DNA from 2 places in the Mesorhizobium sp. M0904 genome. Region 1 is predicted to be linked to the other one. Evidence: predicted binding sites of a transcription regulator. Region 1 holds the regulator's gene; the other holds the start of a gene.
What was found. The regulator LexA, encoded in region 1, represses DNA repair genes until DNA is damaged. The targets are predictions, from matches to a motif close to TGTTCNNNNTGTGTTCNG.
Positions count from the first base shown of each region.

Region 1 (7,295 bases):
CTGCCTGTTGTTTTAAAATGTCTCGATTGAGTTCGAACTCCCTCCTCGTCAGCCGCAGTTCCTGCCGTTGCAGAGCAAGCTCTTGTGACTGGACCATGGTGGCCACGAACAACCAAAGAAAGGCAAGTGGAGCGCAGATCCCTGCGACAAAATCGCCGAATGTGTTTAGCGCGAGGCTGGCCTTGTTGATTGGCAAAAGGCTATCCGGCCCGCTATTGCCTAGGATCGAGCCCAATGCCGTGAAATAAACTGCGGTTGCCGCAAACCCGAATACCACCCACCCAGATCGTGCCGATTTCTCGGTCTCTTCCTTTTCGGTCATCCGCTCCCTCTCTAATATCGACTGCCGCTTATAATCAAATCTCGCGCGGCTGTCCCCTTGCCGCCAGCCAGGCTGTAGAGCAGTTGAACCTCTTCGATGCTGTTGGCCCGGAAGGCCGCGCGGATCTCCGGCACGTCGTTGATTGACAGACAGTCTGGTCGCGATTGCCTCGAACTGGTCACCGCCGAAAAGCTCCTTGGCGTAGTCGCCGTCGCTGCCGAAATAGGGCGGGTCAAGCTAGAACAGGGTTTCGGCCGGTCGTAGCAGTCGATGAAGGCGGACCAGCCAAGCTGCTCGACTAAGACGCCAGCGAGCCGGTCATGGAGGTCAGCTAAGAGGGCTGTCGTCAGGTTGAAACCGGCCGATGAAGTCGGGCCGAGAGCCCGGCGGGCTACCCTGCCGAACGCGAGGCGCGGTGAAGATAAAGGAAGCGACCCAGGCGGGCGTAGGAAGCGAATGTTGTTGCGCGGACTTTCGCGCGTTGCGCGTTCATGTAGCATAGGAGGTCGAGGGCGCAAGGGGCAGACCCGATGGCTGTGCGAGGCCGTGGTGCGGGCGAGGGCGAGGACGTTGGCAGCGGCGTCAGCGAACGCTTGCTGTTTGCCGCTCCCCCGCCTGTCCTGCCGGCACCGGCATTGCTACCCGCTCCGCGCTTCGATGCTCCGTCGCTGCCGGCCAGCGACCCAGCAACGGTTCTCGTGCCCGCGGGCGAGCCCATCGTACGCCTGCCCAGGCGTTTCCGCCTCTCGTCACCGTCCCGTATCCGCAACAGCGTAACCTCGGCGGCCGGCCTGGAACTCGACCGTGGCATCGCCTTCCTGCTGGTGCCGGTGTTCCTCGCATGCGGGGTGGTCGTGTATTTCGCGATGGCGGTGGAGCCGGCCTTTCCACAGCCGATCGCACTCGTGCTCCTCGCGGCCCTTTGTGCCGTCGTCTCGCGCTCTTGGCCCAGAGCCCGCCTGTGCTTCATGGTGGCGTTGTTCTGCGTGCTTGGCGTGCTTGCCGCCAAGTTCGAGACCTGGCGTGTCGGGACGCATGTGCTCGGTTCTGAAATCTCGACGCGGCTGACGGGTCGCGTCGTATCGTACGAACCCATGGCTAGCGGCCGCATCCGGCTGACAATCGATGTGATCTCAACCGCCAGGCCGACGCTGCGCTACATGCCGGAACGGGTCCGCGTTTCGGCGATGAAGATACCGGATGAGCTGGCCGCCGGTTCCGAGATCACCGGCTATGTGCGGCTGCTGCCGCCGACCGGCCCGGTGCGGCCCGACAGCTATGATTTCTCCTTCGACAGCTATTTCGCCGGTATCGGCGGCAGCGGCTTTTTTCTCGGCAATCCGAAAGTCGTGTCGTCGAGCAGCATGCCGCTTGCCGCGCGGCTTTCTTCCGCGATCGAAGACGCGCGCGAATCCATCGCCGACCATATCCGCAGCCGCATCGGCGGCGCCGAGGGCGAGATTGCTGCTGCGCTGATCGTCGGCGTGCGCGCAGGCATTCCCGAGGAGATCAACGAAGCGATGCGGCGTACAGGCATTTATCACATCATCTCTATCTCGGGGCTGCATATGGCGTTGGTCGCCGGCACCATCATGGCGCTGCTACGCGGCGCCTTTGCGCTGTTTCCCGATTTCTCATCGCGACGGCCGGTCAAGAAATATGCCGCGGCCGCCGCGCTTTTTTCGATTGCGGCCTACCTCGTCTTTTCCGGCATTGTGGTAGCGGCCGAACGCAGCTTCATCATGCTGGCGGTGATGCTTATCGCCGTGCTGTTCGACCGGGCCGCGCTCACCATGCGCAACCTGGCGATCTCGGCCATCGCGGTCATTCTGGTGTCGCCACACGAGGTGGTCGGTCCGAGCTTCCAGATGTCCTTCGCCGCGACGGCGGCCCTTGTCGGCGCCTATGCCGGCTGGTCCGACTACCGCGCCGGCAGGGCCACCACGCCGCCGCCGCGGCGGTCGCCGCTACGCCTCGCCACGCGAAAGGTCCTGCTGGGCATGGGCGGCCTGGCGATGACCTCGATCATTGCAGGGAGCGCCACGGCGCTTTTCGCCCTATGGCATTTCCAGCGCGTGGCGCCGCTCAGCCTGTTCGCCAATCTGGCCATCATGCCCATCGTCTCACTGGTCGTCATGCCCTTCGCCGTGCTCAGCGCGCTGGCGATGCCGTTCGGCGCGGATGGGCCTTTCCTATACGTGATGGGCAAAGGGCTGACGGCGATGATCGCCCTGTCCGGGTGGATCTCCGAGCGCTCGCCAATCGATGCGGTGGGGCTGATTTCGCTGAGATCCGTCCTTTTGGTGACGATCGCCCTCGTCGTTGCCAGCATGGCGACGACCTGGTTGCGGCTCGCGGCAATTCCTTTTGCGCTCGCCGGCTTGCTAACGACAACCCAGACGCGCGTACCCGACGTATTGATCTCGGAGGACGCACGGCTGGTCGCGCTGCCGATCGGCAGCGGTGAGCTCGCGGTCAACCGGGCACGCCCGAATGAGTTCACCATCGACAACTGGAAACGCGCGCTCACATCAGAGGCTATCGTCGCGCCGGAAACACCTGGAAAGAACGATCCGCAATTCGACATTGCCGATCCGGCCGACCTACCGCCGGGCATGCCGTTCATTTGCACGGACGGTCTCTGCCTCGCCAGGCATCCATCCGGCGCGATCATTGCGCAAGCCAAGGACCGCGATACCGCACGGCCAGCCTGCGCCTTCGCCAGCTTGATCGTCATCGACGACGCCACCGCCCATAATCCCTGCTACTACGACCGGCTGGTCCTCGTCGTCACCAAACGGCAACTGGCGCGCGCGGGAAGTGCGGCCGTCTATTTCGATCCACAAGCGGCAACACGCGCCGAAATCCGCTTCGCCGTCGAAAAATCATACCGGCCCTGGCACGTGCAGCGGAAATTTTCACGCGCGGCGCGCGGCCTGCCGCCATACCGGGCCGACAATCCAAAAGCCGGCACCAAGGGCGCAACTCAGTAGCGGCGGATCAGCCCAACGAGCTTGCCCTGCACCTTGACCCTGTCTGGTCCAAAGATGCGCGTCTCGTAGGCCGGATTGGCGGCCTCCAGGGCGATCGAGGCGCCCTTGCGGCGGAACCGCTTCAGCGTCGCTTCCTCCTCGTCGACCAGGGCCACCACGATCTCACCGGGGCTCGCCGTATCGGCGTTGCGGATGATCACCGTGTCGCCGTCGAAAATGCCAGCCTCGATCATCGAATCGCCTTTGACCTCGAGCGCATAATGCTCGCCGCCCATGATCATATCCGGCGGCACCGAAATCGAATGCGTCTGGTGCTGGATAGCATCGATCGGCACACCAGCGGCGATGCGGCCCATTACCGGGATCGAAACGGCGGCGACGACATCGTCGTCATTGCCGGCTGCAGGGACGCGCGACGATGTCGGCTTTCCCTGCCGAGGGGCACCTTGCCCAAGACTGCCCTGGATGACACTCGGCGAGAACTTGCGTGCCGCATTGAGGCCGGGGGCGATCGAGTCAGGCAGGCGTAGCACCTCCAGTGCACGGGCCCGGTTGGGCAAACGGCGAATGAAGCCGCGCTCCTCCAGCGCCGTAATCAGTCGGTGGATTCCGGATTTGGAAGCCAGGTCGAGCGCTTCCTTCATCTCGTCGAAGGAAGGTGGGATACCGCTTTCCTTCAACCTTTCGTGGATGAACATAAGCAGTTCGTGTTGTTTGCGTGTCAGCATAGCGACCCCCAACAGAATCAGAAAACAAACCCAGAACAGACACTATCTGTTCCAGTTGTGTTCCGCAACTGTTTAAAGTTTAATGAATGCGTTAAGGCTCGGGAAACAAACGACGTCCCCTACCGGCGTACCGTATTTTCGCCGCCGCGAGCCTCATCGCCTTGATTCTGCTTTCGTTTGCGCCGTTCTCGCCTCCTAGAAGGCGGCACTGGCATCGGCCGTCGGTCGGCAAAGGGCACGGAAGTGAACCCCTATCGACTGTGCGGTTTGGTCAATGCGCCGTGAACGAAACGAACTCAAAACGCCAACCTCGGGCTAACTCCAGGTTTCCACCGCCTGGTCAGGCTGCTTCTCGCCGGTGGAGCCTTGCTACGCGCAACCAGGTAATGGAAGAACAGAAGAACAGTTGATGCGTGTCCGGCGTTGCGTTGGATTTTTTGGGGGAGCAGGCAAATCATGACGGGAATTCCCGATCTCGTGGCCGTAAAGGCGATGGATGCCGCGGATCCGCTGGGCGCGATGCGCGACCGCTTTGTCTTGCCGCAAGGAGTGATCTATCTCGACGGCAATTCGCTAGGAGCTGCTTCACGGCCCGCTTTCGATGAATTGTACAAGGCCGCGACCGAAGAATGGTCGCATGATCTCATCCGCGCATGGAACACGGCCGGCTGGTTCAACATGCCGCTTGAACTTGGCGACCAGCTCGGGCGCCTGATCGGTGCCGCGGTCGGCCAGACGGTGGTCTGCGATACGACGTCGGTCAACATCTACAAGCTGCTGCACGCCGCCATGGCCATGCGACCGGAGCGGCAGGTCATCGTCGCCGAGGGCGATAGTTTTCCGACAGAACTCTACATGGCTGAGGGTGTGGTTTCGACGCGAAAAGATGCGCTGCTGCGCCTCTCGGCGGTCGACGCGCCGACCATCGAGGAGCTGATCGACGATCGCACCGCCGTGGTGCTGGTCAACCACGTCAACTACAAATCGGGCGAACTGCGCGACATGCCGGCGCTGACGCGCAGGGCCCAGGAAGCCGGGGCGATGATCGTCTGGGATCTCTGCCACACCGCCGGCGCGATGCCAGTCGAGCTCGACAAAGCCAACGCCGATTTTGCCGTTGGCTGCACCTACAAATATCTGAATGGCGGACCGGGCGCGCCTGCCTTCATCTATGCGGCTGAGCGGCATCTTGCCGACATCCAGCAGCCGCTCACCGGCTGGTGGGGCCATGCACGGCCCTTCGCCTTCGAGCCAGGCTATGCGGCCGGCACCGGCATCCGCCGGTTTCTGTGCGGCACCCAGCCGATCCTTTCGATGCGCACGCTGAAGGGCGCGCTCGACATCTGGGACGATGTCGACATGACTGCGGTGCGCAAGAAGAGCATCGCACTGGCCGATCTGTTCATCGAGCTTGTCGAGGCAAAGTGCGGCACTTACGACCTCACGCTCGAAAGCACGCGCGATGGAGAAAAACGCGGCAGCCAGATTTCATTCATGCATGAGCATGGCTATCAGATCATGCGCGCGCTGATCGAACGTGGCGTGATCGGCGATTTTCGCGCGCCATCGACCATGCGCTTCGGCTTCACCCCGCTCTATGTCGGCTATGCCGATGTTTGGCAGGCCGTCGAAGTGCTTGAGGAGATCCTGCGCACCGGTGCGTGGAAGGATGCGCGCTTCGCCATCAAGGCGGCTGTCACTTGAGATTGATGCGAGAGCTGGAATCGTGAGGCTGGCGACGACGCGCCGCGCGATGCTCGCGGCCAGGTTGCAAGGCCATATTGCCAGGGAGGGCGCAGGGTGTTCGAACGTCACATTGCCGATTGGGACAACGCCTATGCCAACGGCGCCAACATAGCCGGCAGCGATCGCTGGCCGGCGGCCTGGGTCGAGCCCGCGCAGGTTTTCCGCGACGCGCTTTCGACCGAGGGCAGGGCGCGGCTCGACCTGGCCTATGGCGACAACCCACGCAACCGGCTCGATCTTTTCCTGCCGGCCACCAAGCCGAAGGGGGTCGTGGTGTTCGTCCATGGCGGCTACTGGATGGCATTCGACAAGAGTTTCTGGTCACATCTTGCCGCGGGGGCTGTTGATCGCGGCTATGCAGTTGCCATGCCGTCCTACACGCTCTGTCCGCAGATACGCATTGGCAGCATCGTCAAAGAAGTCGGCGCGGCGATAGGCAAGGCGGCGGCGATGGTCGCAGGGCCGCTGATGCTGACCGGGCACTCGGCCGGCGGCCATCTTGTTAGCCGGATGGTTACCAGGACGACGCCGCTGGCGCCCGAAGTGGTCCGGCGCGTTCGTCACGTGGTGTCGATCTCGGGGGTGCATGATTTGCGCCCGATCATGCGCACCGGCATGAACGAGACGCTGGCGATCGATAAGGCCGAGGCGCAGGCCGAAAGTCCGGTGCTGCTGCGCCCGATGGACAAGGCCCGCCTGACCTGTTGGGCCGGCGGCGGCGAGCGAGCCGAATTCCTGCGCCAGAGCGCGTTGCTGGCCAACATCTGGATCGGCCTGGGTGCCGCGACCAGCTCCGTGGTCGAGCCTGACCGGCATCATTTCAACATCATCGACGGTTTGGCCGATCCAGACCATCCGCTGACCCGGACCTTGATCTCGGAGTGAGGCAGGTTCAGCGTAGCATCAGCACGTCGCAGGGGGAGCCCGCCGCCGCAGCAGGCGCGAACGGCGCGCGGACGATCAGCCCGTTGGCATCGGCCAGCATTTTCAGCATCGAGGAGTCCTGGATGCCGAACGGCGTCGCCACGAGCGCACCGGCATCGTCTGTGACAACAGCCCGCACATAATCTTGCCTGAGATCGTTGGCCGGCATGGCAGCACCGAGCCCTGCCCGACGGATATCCTGCTGAAAGGCGCGGCCGCCGAGCCGGGCCAGCAGCGGCTTCAGGAAGAGCTGAGCACACACCAGACTCGCCACGGGATTGCCGGGCAGGCCGATGCAGCGAATGTCGCCCAGCCGCCCGAACATCAGCGGCTTGCCCGGTCGCATGGCGATCTTCCAGAAATCGAGCGTCATGCCTTGCCCGGTCAGCACGTCATGGACGAAGTCGTGGTCGCCGACCGAGGCACCGCCCAGCGTGACGATGACGTTCGCGCCAGCCTTCACGGCCTTTTCAACCAATGCCGCGATCGCCTCCCTGCGGTCCGGCGCGATACCGAGGTCGAGCGCCAGCGCACCGACCGACTGTGCGGCGGCAGCGACACCATAGGCGTTGGAGGAGATGA
Region 1 covers NZ_JAMYOC010000008.1:194,489-201,783, reverse strand. Annotated here, with positions in the region: gene NKH80_RS11330 (hypothetical protein) at 1-322, opposite strand, end outside; gene NKH80_RS11325 (ComEC/Rec2 family competence protein) at 853-3,315, shown strand; gene lexA (transcriptional repressor LexA) at 3,309-4,043, opposite strand; gene kynU (kynureninase) at 4,500-5,747, shown strand; gene NKH80_RS11310 (hormone-sensitive lipase) at 5,844-6,674, shown strand; gene NKH80_RS11305 (molybdopterin molybdotransferase MoeA) at 6,682-7,295, opposite strand, start outside.

Region 2 (7,295 bases), on a different contig from region 1:
CTGTGTCGCGCGCCAGCCCCTTGTTCTGCGGGGCAATCGAATCCTCGAGATCGACGATGACCACGTCGGCACCCACGCCAAAGCCCTTTTCCAGCTTCTTTTCCGAATCGCCGGGGACGAAGAGCAAAGAACGCATCGGCTACGCCTTTTTCATCATCATGGCTTGCCTCGTGCATTTGGCAACCAGCATGTCGTTCTGGTTATAGGCGCGATGCTCGAACTCGACGATACCGCGGTCCGGTTTGGACCTGGAGTCGCGCACCGAAACCACCGTGGTCTCGACGCGAATGGTGTCGCCGTGGAAGACGGGGTGCGGAAACACTGTCTCCTTCATGCCGAGATTGGCGATGGTGGTGCCGACGGTGATGTCGTTGACCGAGATGCCGATCATCAGGCCAAGCGTGAACAGCGAATTGACCAGCGGCTTGCCCCATTCGCTCTTGGCGGCGAAATCGAAATCGATGTGCAGCGGCTGCGGGTTCAGCGTCATCACCGAAAACAGCATATTGTCGCTTTCGGTCACGGTCTTGCGCAGCGTGTGCTTGAACACTTGGCCGACAGCGAACTCCTCAAGATAAAGCCCGGCCATGGTCGATCTCCTCTGCTGCCTAAGGGTTGATAGGCGTTGCATACCGGGCTCGCAAGCCAGTTAACGAACATGGTGAACCGTTCGTAAACCATTTGTGCCTACGGTCGCGACAGGGGCCAGAAGCGTTCTGGCAAAGGGCGTAAGCAGGCGACATGGTCGTTTCGCATTTCCTGAAATGGATCCACACGGCGAAGGTGTCGGAGCGCGTTGCAGCGGCAAGCGCACTTGCTCGCGCCTATGTCGATTCGGACCTGCCTTTCGAGGACCGCTGCGCTGCTGAGGCGGCGCTGACATTGCTGCTCGATGACGCATCCTCGAAGGTGCGACTGGCGATCGCCGACGCGCTTTCCATGAGCCATCATGCGCCGCCGCAGATCGTCAGCGCGCTGGCCTCGGACCAGCCGGAAGTCGCAGCCCTGGTGCTGGCGCGGTCGCCACTGCTTACTGATGCCGACCTGATCGATCGGGTTGCCGGCGGCCAGAAAGCGACGCAGAAGGTGATCGCCGACCGGCCGCGGGTGTCGATGTCGGTTGCGGCGGCGATCGCCGAGATCGGCGAGCCGGAGGCCTGCACCACGTTGCTCGCCAACAGCGGCGCCGACATCGCATCGATCAGCTTTCGGCGCATGGCCGAGCGGCACGGCCATCTGCCTCTGGTGCGCGAGGCGCTGATTGCCGACGCGCGCCTGCCCGCCGATTGTCGGCATTTGCTGCTGGTCAAAGTGGGCGAGACGCTCAAGGGCTCGCCGCTGGTGCTGGGGCTGATGGGCGCCGCAAGAGCCGAGCGCGTCACGCGCGATGCCTGCGTCAAGGCTTCCGTGACATTGATCGAAGGCACGCGTGCCGAGGAACATACAGCGCTTGTCGAACATCTGCGTCTGCGCGGTGACCTGACCGCAAGCTTCGTCATCCGCACCATCGCGCACGGCAAGGTCGACTTCTTTGGTTCGGCCCTGGTCGCGCTCAGCCAGCAATCCGAACAACGGGTGAGAGCACTGCTGGCCGGCGGCCATGACGTGGCGCTGCAGGCACTGTTCCGCAGTGCCGGGCTTGCCGCCGCCACCCACGCCATCATCCTGCGCGCGCTGAAGGTCTGGCGCGAGGTCGCCAATGGCAAACGCCTCGCCGGCGTGCAGGAAGTCAGCTGGCTGATGCTGAAGGAATTGGGCGGGCAGTCCGCCGCGGGCGATCTCGCCGGGCTGATCAAGTCGATCCATCTCGACGCGTTGCGCGAGAACGCGCGCGGGCACGCGCTGGCGATCGCGGCTGCCTAAAGCAATTCCAGGAAAACTGTGAAGCGGTTTTCCGTCCGGAATTGCTTTAGAACAAAGGAAAGAGCGGTTCGGCGTTTCCGTGAACGCTGAACCGTTCCAGGCCTCGTCCTTCGCGAAAATATCCGGGTAGCAACAACCGCCGTCTGTGGCTCACCTGGCAGAAGACGCTCAGATATCCAGCACTTCCGTCTCGGCGAATTCCGCGCGTTCCTGGATGAAGCGGAAACGGGCCTCGGGCTTGGTGCCCATCAGTGCGTCGACAGCATCCTTGGTCGCCGCCTCGGCGTCGATCACATCGACCCTGAGCAGCGTGCGCTTTCTCGGGTCCATGGTGGTTTCCTTGAGCTGGGCGGCCATCATTTCGCCCAGCCCCTTGAAGCGGCCGATCTCGACCTTGCCGCGCCCGGTGAATTCGGTGCGCAGGAGTTCGTCCTTATGCGCGTCGTTGCGGGCATAGCCGACCTTGCCGCCTTGGCGGATCGAATAAAGCGGCGGGACCGCCAGGTAGAGATGGCCGCCGCGGACCAGGTTTGGCATCTCCTGGTAGAAAAAGGTGATCAGCAGCGAGGCGATATGGGCGCCGTCGACATCGGCATCGGTCATGATGATGACCCGGTCGTAACGCAGGTCCTCGTCGCGGTATTTCGAGCGCGTGCCGCAGCCCAAGGCCTGGATCAGGTCGGATATCTGCTGGTTGCCGGCAAGCTTGTCGCTGCCGGCACTGGCGACGTTGAGGATCTTGCCGCGCAGCGGCAGCACCGCCTGGCTGGCGCGGTCGCGCGCCTGCTTTGCCGAACCGCCGGCCGAATCGCCCTCGACGATAAAGAGCTCGGCGCCGGCGGCGGCATTCTGTGTGCAGTCGGCGAGCTTGCCGGGCAGGCGCAGCTTGCGCACCGCACTCTTGCGCGACACTTCCTTTTCCTGGCGGCGGCGCACCCGTTCGTCGGCGCGCGCGATCACCCATTCGAGCAGTTTCGAGGCCTCCTGCGGATTGTCGGCCAGCCAGTGGTCGAACGGGTCGCGGATGGCGCTTTCGACGATGCGGATCGCCTCGATCGTCGCCAGCCTGTCCTTGGTCTGGCCGACGAATTCCGGTTCGCGGATGAACACCGACAGCATGCCCGCCGCCGAGATCATCACATCCTCGGAAGTGACGATCGAGGCGCGCTTGTTGCCGACCAGATCGGCGTAGGCGCGCAAGCCGCGCGTCAGCACGTTGCGGAACCCAGCCTCATGCGTGCCGCCCTCCGCGGTCGGGATGGTATTGCAATAGGAATTGATAAAACCGTCGCCGCCGAACCAGGTCACGGCCCATTCGAGCGAACCGTGACCGCCCTGCTTCTCGCTCTTGCCGGCGAACATTTCACGGGTGACCTGGAATTCGTCGCCGAGCGAGGCTTTCAGATAATCCTTGAGCCCGCCCGGAAAATGGAATTCGGCCTTGGCCGGCGTCGTGTCCTTTTCCCTGATCAGCGAGGGATCGCAGGTCCAGCGGATTTCGACACCGCCGAACAGATAAGCCTTTGACAGCGCCATGCGGTAGAGCCGCGCCGGCTCGAACGCCGCGCCCTTGCCGAAAATCTGCTCGTCTGGATGGAAGCGAATCTTCGTGCCGCGCCGGTTGTGCACGTCGCCGAGCTGCTCAAGGCCGGTCACCGGAACGCCTCGTGAGAAGCGCTGGCGATAGAGCTTGCGCCCAATCGCGACCTCGACCTCGAGATGGTCGGACAGCGCGTTGACGACGGAAACTCCGACACCGTGCAGGCCGCCGGACGTCTCGTAGACCTTGCTGTCGAACTTGCCGCCTGAATGCAGCGTCGTCATGATGAGTTCAAGCGCCGGCTTCTTGAATTTCGGGTGGGGATCGACCGGAATGCCGCGGCCGTTGTCGGTGACTGACAGATATCCGTCGGCGGAAAGCTCGACATCGATGAAGGTCGCATGGCCGGCGACCGCCTCGTCCATCGAGTTGTCGATGACCTCGGCGAACAGATGGTGCATCGCCTTGTCGTCGGTGCCGCCAATGTACATGCCCGGGCGGCGGCGCACCGGCTCCAGCCCCTCCAGCACCTCGATGTCGGCGGCACTGTAACTCTCGCTGGCGTCGCGGGGCGCCGGCCGCTTCGCCGCCTGCACCAGCGGATCGGCCGGGCGCGTGGCGGCGCGAGCCGGCTGCGGCTGCTTGTCCAATTTGGCGAAAAGATCGTTGTTGTCGTCCATGCCGGTCCTGGATTCCGATGCTGCGAATCACCACCCGATACTGCCACGCTTTTCGCGGGCAGGCGACGGAGGTTCCTGTTACGTTCGAGGATAGAGCCTCTTACTGCAAAACCATTCGACAGCCAAGCGGCGGAAATGGGGTCGAAGCTTGGAGCATCGACGCTTTGTAAACCTTGTCCGAAGGTTACGCCGGAAGACTGGCTGAAAAAACGGTATTTGCGGACTGTCGCTGACCTAGAATGCAGCGGAACGCTCACGAGGCTGTCGCTTACGCATGTTGGATTACAGTTCGCTCCTGCTCGCGGCGGCGCTGTCGGGCACGTGCCTTAGCATCACCATGTTTGCGATCTGGTTCACCGCGCCACAGGCACGCTTTGTGCTGACGGTGGCGTGCGGCATTCTCGTGCTCGTCGCACATGTGGTGCTGTTCTGGCATTACACCAGGGATCCAAGCGCCTGGCTCTGCCAGATCGTGCTTGCGCTTCTCAGCCTCGGTTTCCTGATTATCTGCCTGTCGGCCATGCAATATCTCGGCATAGGCGATTACAGGCGCGCCATCTTGCCGACCTTGGTTGCGACGGCTGTTTGCGCGGGCGCGACGTATCTCGGGTTTGATGGTGTCGGCTTCATCGTCACCTACGCGACGGTAACGGCGCTGCTCTCGCTCATCGGGGTGATGTTCTGGATTGAGGGTGGTCACGATCGACGGATATTGCTGGTCGTCTCGTTCCTGAGCGGCGTCTGTGCGCTGTCGTTCGGACTTTGCGGCGCGGTCCTGCTGGTCAAGGGGCAATGGGTGCTGGGTGTTGCGCCCGACAATTGGGCCGAGCGGGTGAATTCCGTCGTGGCTGTCGCCTGCATGACCGGGCTCGGCGCATTGACGCTCTCCCTGCACCATTTGCAGGCGCAGATCGAATTGAAGGCCGAGACGATGACCGATCCATTGACCGGGCTGATGAACCGGCGGGCGTTGACGGCACTCTACGGCGAGCGGGTCTTCGGTCCGTTCATGTCCGTCGCCATGTTCGACCTCGACCATTTCAAGAGAACGAACGACGTTTTCGGTCATCCGGTCGGCGACCAGGTTCTGCGCCGCTTTGCCGCCGTCATCAGGAAATACGCCAGGGCCGGCGTCGACGCGTTCCGGTTGGGCGGCGAGGAGTTCGTGCTCGTAATGTCGCGGATGACGGAGGAGAAGGCCTATGACATTGCGAGCAAGATCAGCGTCGCCTTCGGCACGGAAGTCGTGGCCACACAACTTGGTCCGTTGCGAAGCACAGTCAGCGGCGGCATCGGCTTTGGTGGAACAAACGGCACCGGTCTCGACGATGTGCTGGCCGAAGCCGACGCGGCACTCTATGCGGCAAAGCGCGCCGGGCGAAATCGCGTCGTCGTCCGGGACCGGGCGAGCAAGGCCGACGGGCCGGCCTTGCGTTCTGCCTGATTGGGGTTTCTATCTTCTTGTTAGACCCATGATCTTGTCGGAAACCGGATTCCACTTTTCGGAATCATGATCTATTCCGCCGCACCCAGATATTCCGACAGCGGCGGGCAGGAGCAGACCAGGTTGCGGTCGCCGGCGACATTGTCGATGCGTGACACCGGCGGCCAGTATTTTGCCGCCGTATCGGCATCGCCGGCGGGGTAGGCCGCCTCCAGACGCGAATAGGGATGTGTCCACTGGCCGGCCAATGCCTCGGCGGCCGTGTGCGGAGCGTTGACCAGAGGATTGTCGGCCAACGGCCATTCGCCCTTCGCCACCTTGGCCGCCTCGCCGGCTATGGCGATCATGGCCTCGCAGAAACGATCCAGCTCGCGCTTGGGCTCGGATTCGGTCGGCTCCACCATCAGCGTGCCAGCGACCGGGAACGACATGGTCGGCGCGTGGAAGCCATAGTCGATCAGCCGCTTGGCGATATCGTCGACGCTGATGCCGGCGCTGTCCTTGAGCACGCGGGTGTCGAGGATGCATTCATGCGCGACGCGTCCGTTGCGCCCCTTGTAAAGCAGGGGGAAATGCTCGCCAAGCCGCGTCGCCACATAGTTGGCGGAGATGATCGCCGTCTCGGTCGCCTGCTTCAGGCCGGAAGCGCCCATCATGCGAATATACATCCAGGTGATCGGCAGGATCGAGGCGCTGCCGAACGGTGCCGCCGCCACGGCATGGACCGAGCCTTCGGTGACGTGGCCGGGCAGATGCGGCTTCAGATGCGCCTTGACGCCGATCGGACCGACGCCGGGGCCGCCGCCGCCATGCGGGATGCAGAAGGTCTTGTGCAGGTTCATGTGGCAGACATCGGCGCCGATATCGCCGGGACGGGCGAGGCCGACCAGCGCGTTGAGGTTGGCGCCGTCGAAATAGACCTGGCCGCCATGGCTGTGGACGAGGGCGCAGAGGTCGCGCGCGCCTTCCTCGAAGACGCCATGCGTCGAGGGATAGGTGAACATCAGCGCCGCGAGATTATGCGCATGCTCGGCCGCCTTGGCCTGCAGGTCGTCCATGTCGATATTGCCGTCCTCGGTGCAGCGCACGACAACGACGCTCATACCGGCCATGGCCGCACTTGCCGGATTGGTGCCATGCGCCGAGGAGGGGATCAGGCAGACGGTGCGATGGCCTTCGCCACGTGACCGATGATAGCGGCGAATGGCGAGCAGCCCGGCATATTCGCCCTGGCTGCCGGCATTGGGCTGCAGGGTCACCGCGTCGAAGCCGGTGATCTCCGCCAGCCAGCCTTCCAGCTCGTCGATCATGGCGCGATAGCCTATCGAATGGTTTGCCGGCGCGAAGGGATGCAGGTTGGCGACATCAGGCCAGCTCACCGGCATCATTTCGGCGGCGGCGTTGAGCTTCATGGTGCAGGAGCCGAGCGGGATCATGGCGCGGTCAAGCGCCAGGTCCTTGTCGGCCAGCCGGCGCAGGAAGCGCATCATGTCGGTTTCCGAGTGGTTCTCGCGGAAGACGGGCTGGGTGAGGAACTCCTTGCCGCGCGGTTTTCCTGGCATGGAACTGTCGGCGGCAACGCCGGCCTTGGCGCCGAAAAGTGCTGCGATCGCCTCCAGATCGGCTTCGGTGGAGGTCTCGTCGAAGCTGATGCCGACATGGTCGGCGTCGATGACGCGCAGCAGGCGGCCCGTCTTTTCTGCGGCGGCGGCAATCGCGCCGGCTCTGCCCTTCACTTCCACAGCCACCGTGTCGAACCGGCTTTCGC
Region 2 covers NZ_JAMYOC010000010.1:7,679-14,973, reverse strand. Annotated here, with positions in the region: gene NKH80_RS12320 (HpcH/HpaI aldolase/citrate lyase family protein) at 1-136, opposite strand, end outside; gene NKH80_RS12315 (MaoC family dehydratase) at 140-589, opposite strand; gene NKH80_RS12310 (DUF2336 domain-containing protein) at 742-1,863, shown strand; gene parE (DNA topoisomerase IV subunit B) at 2,032-4,083, opposite strand; gene NKH80_RS12300 (GGDEF domain-containing protein) at 4,358-5,527, shown strand; gene gcvP (aminomethyl-transferring glycine dehydrogenase) at 5,599-7,295, opposite strand, start outside.
Region 2: the regulator LexA is predicted to act here: its motif matches at 4,154-4,171, upstream of parE (DNA topoisomerase IV subunit B).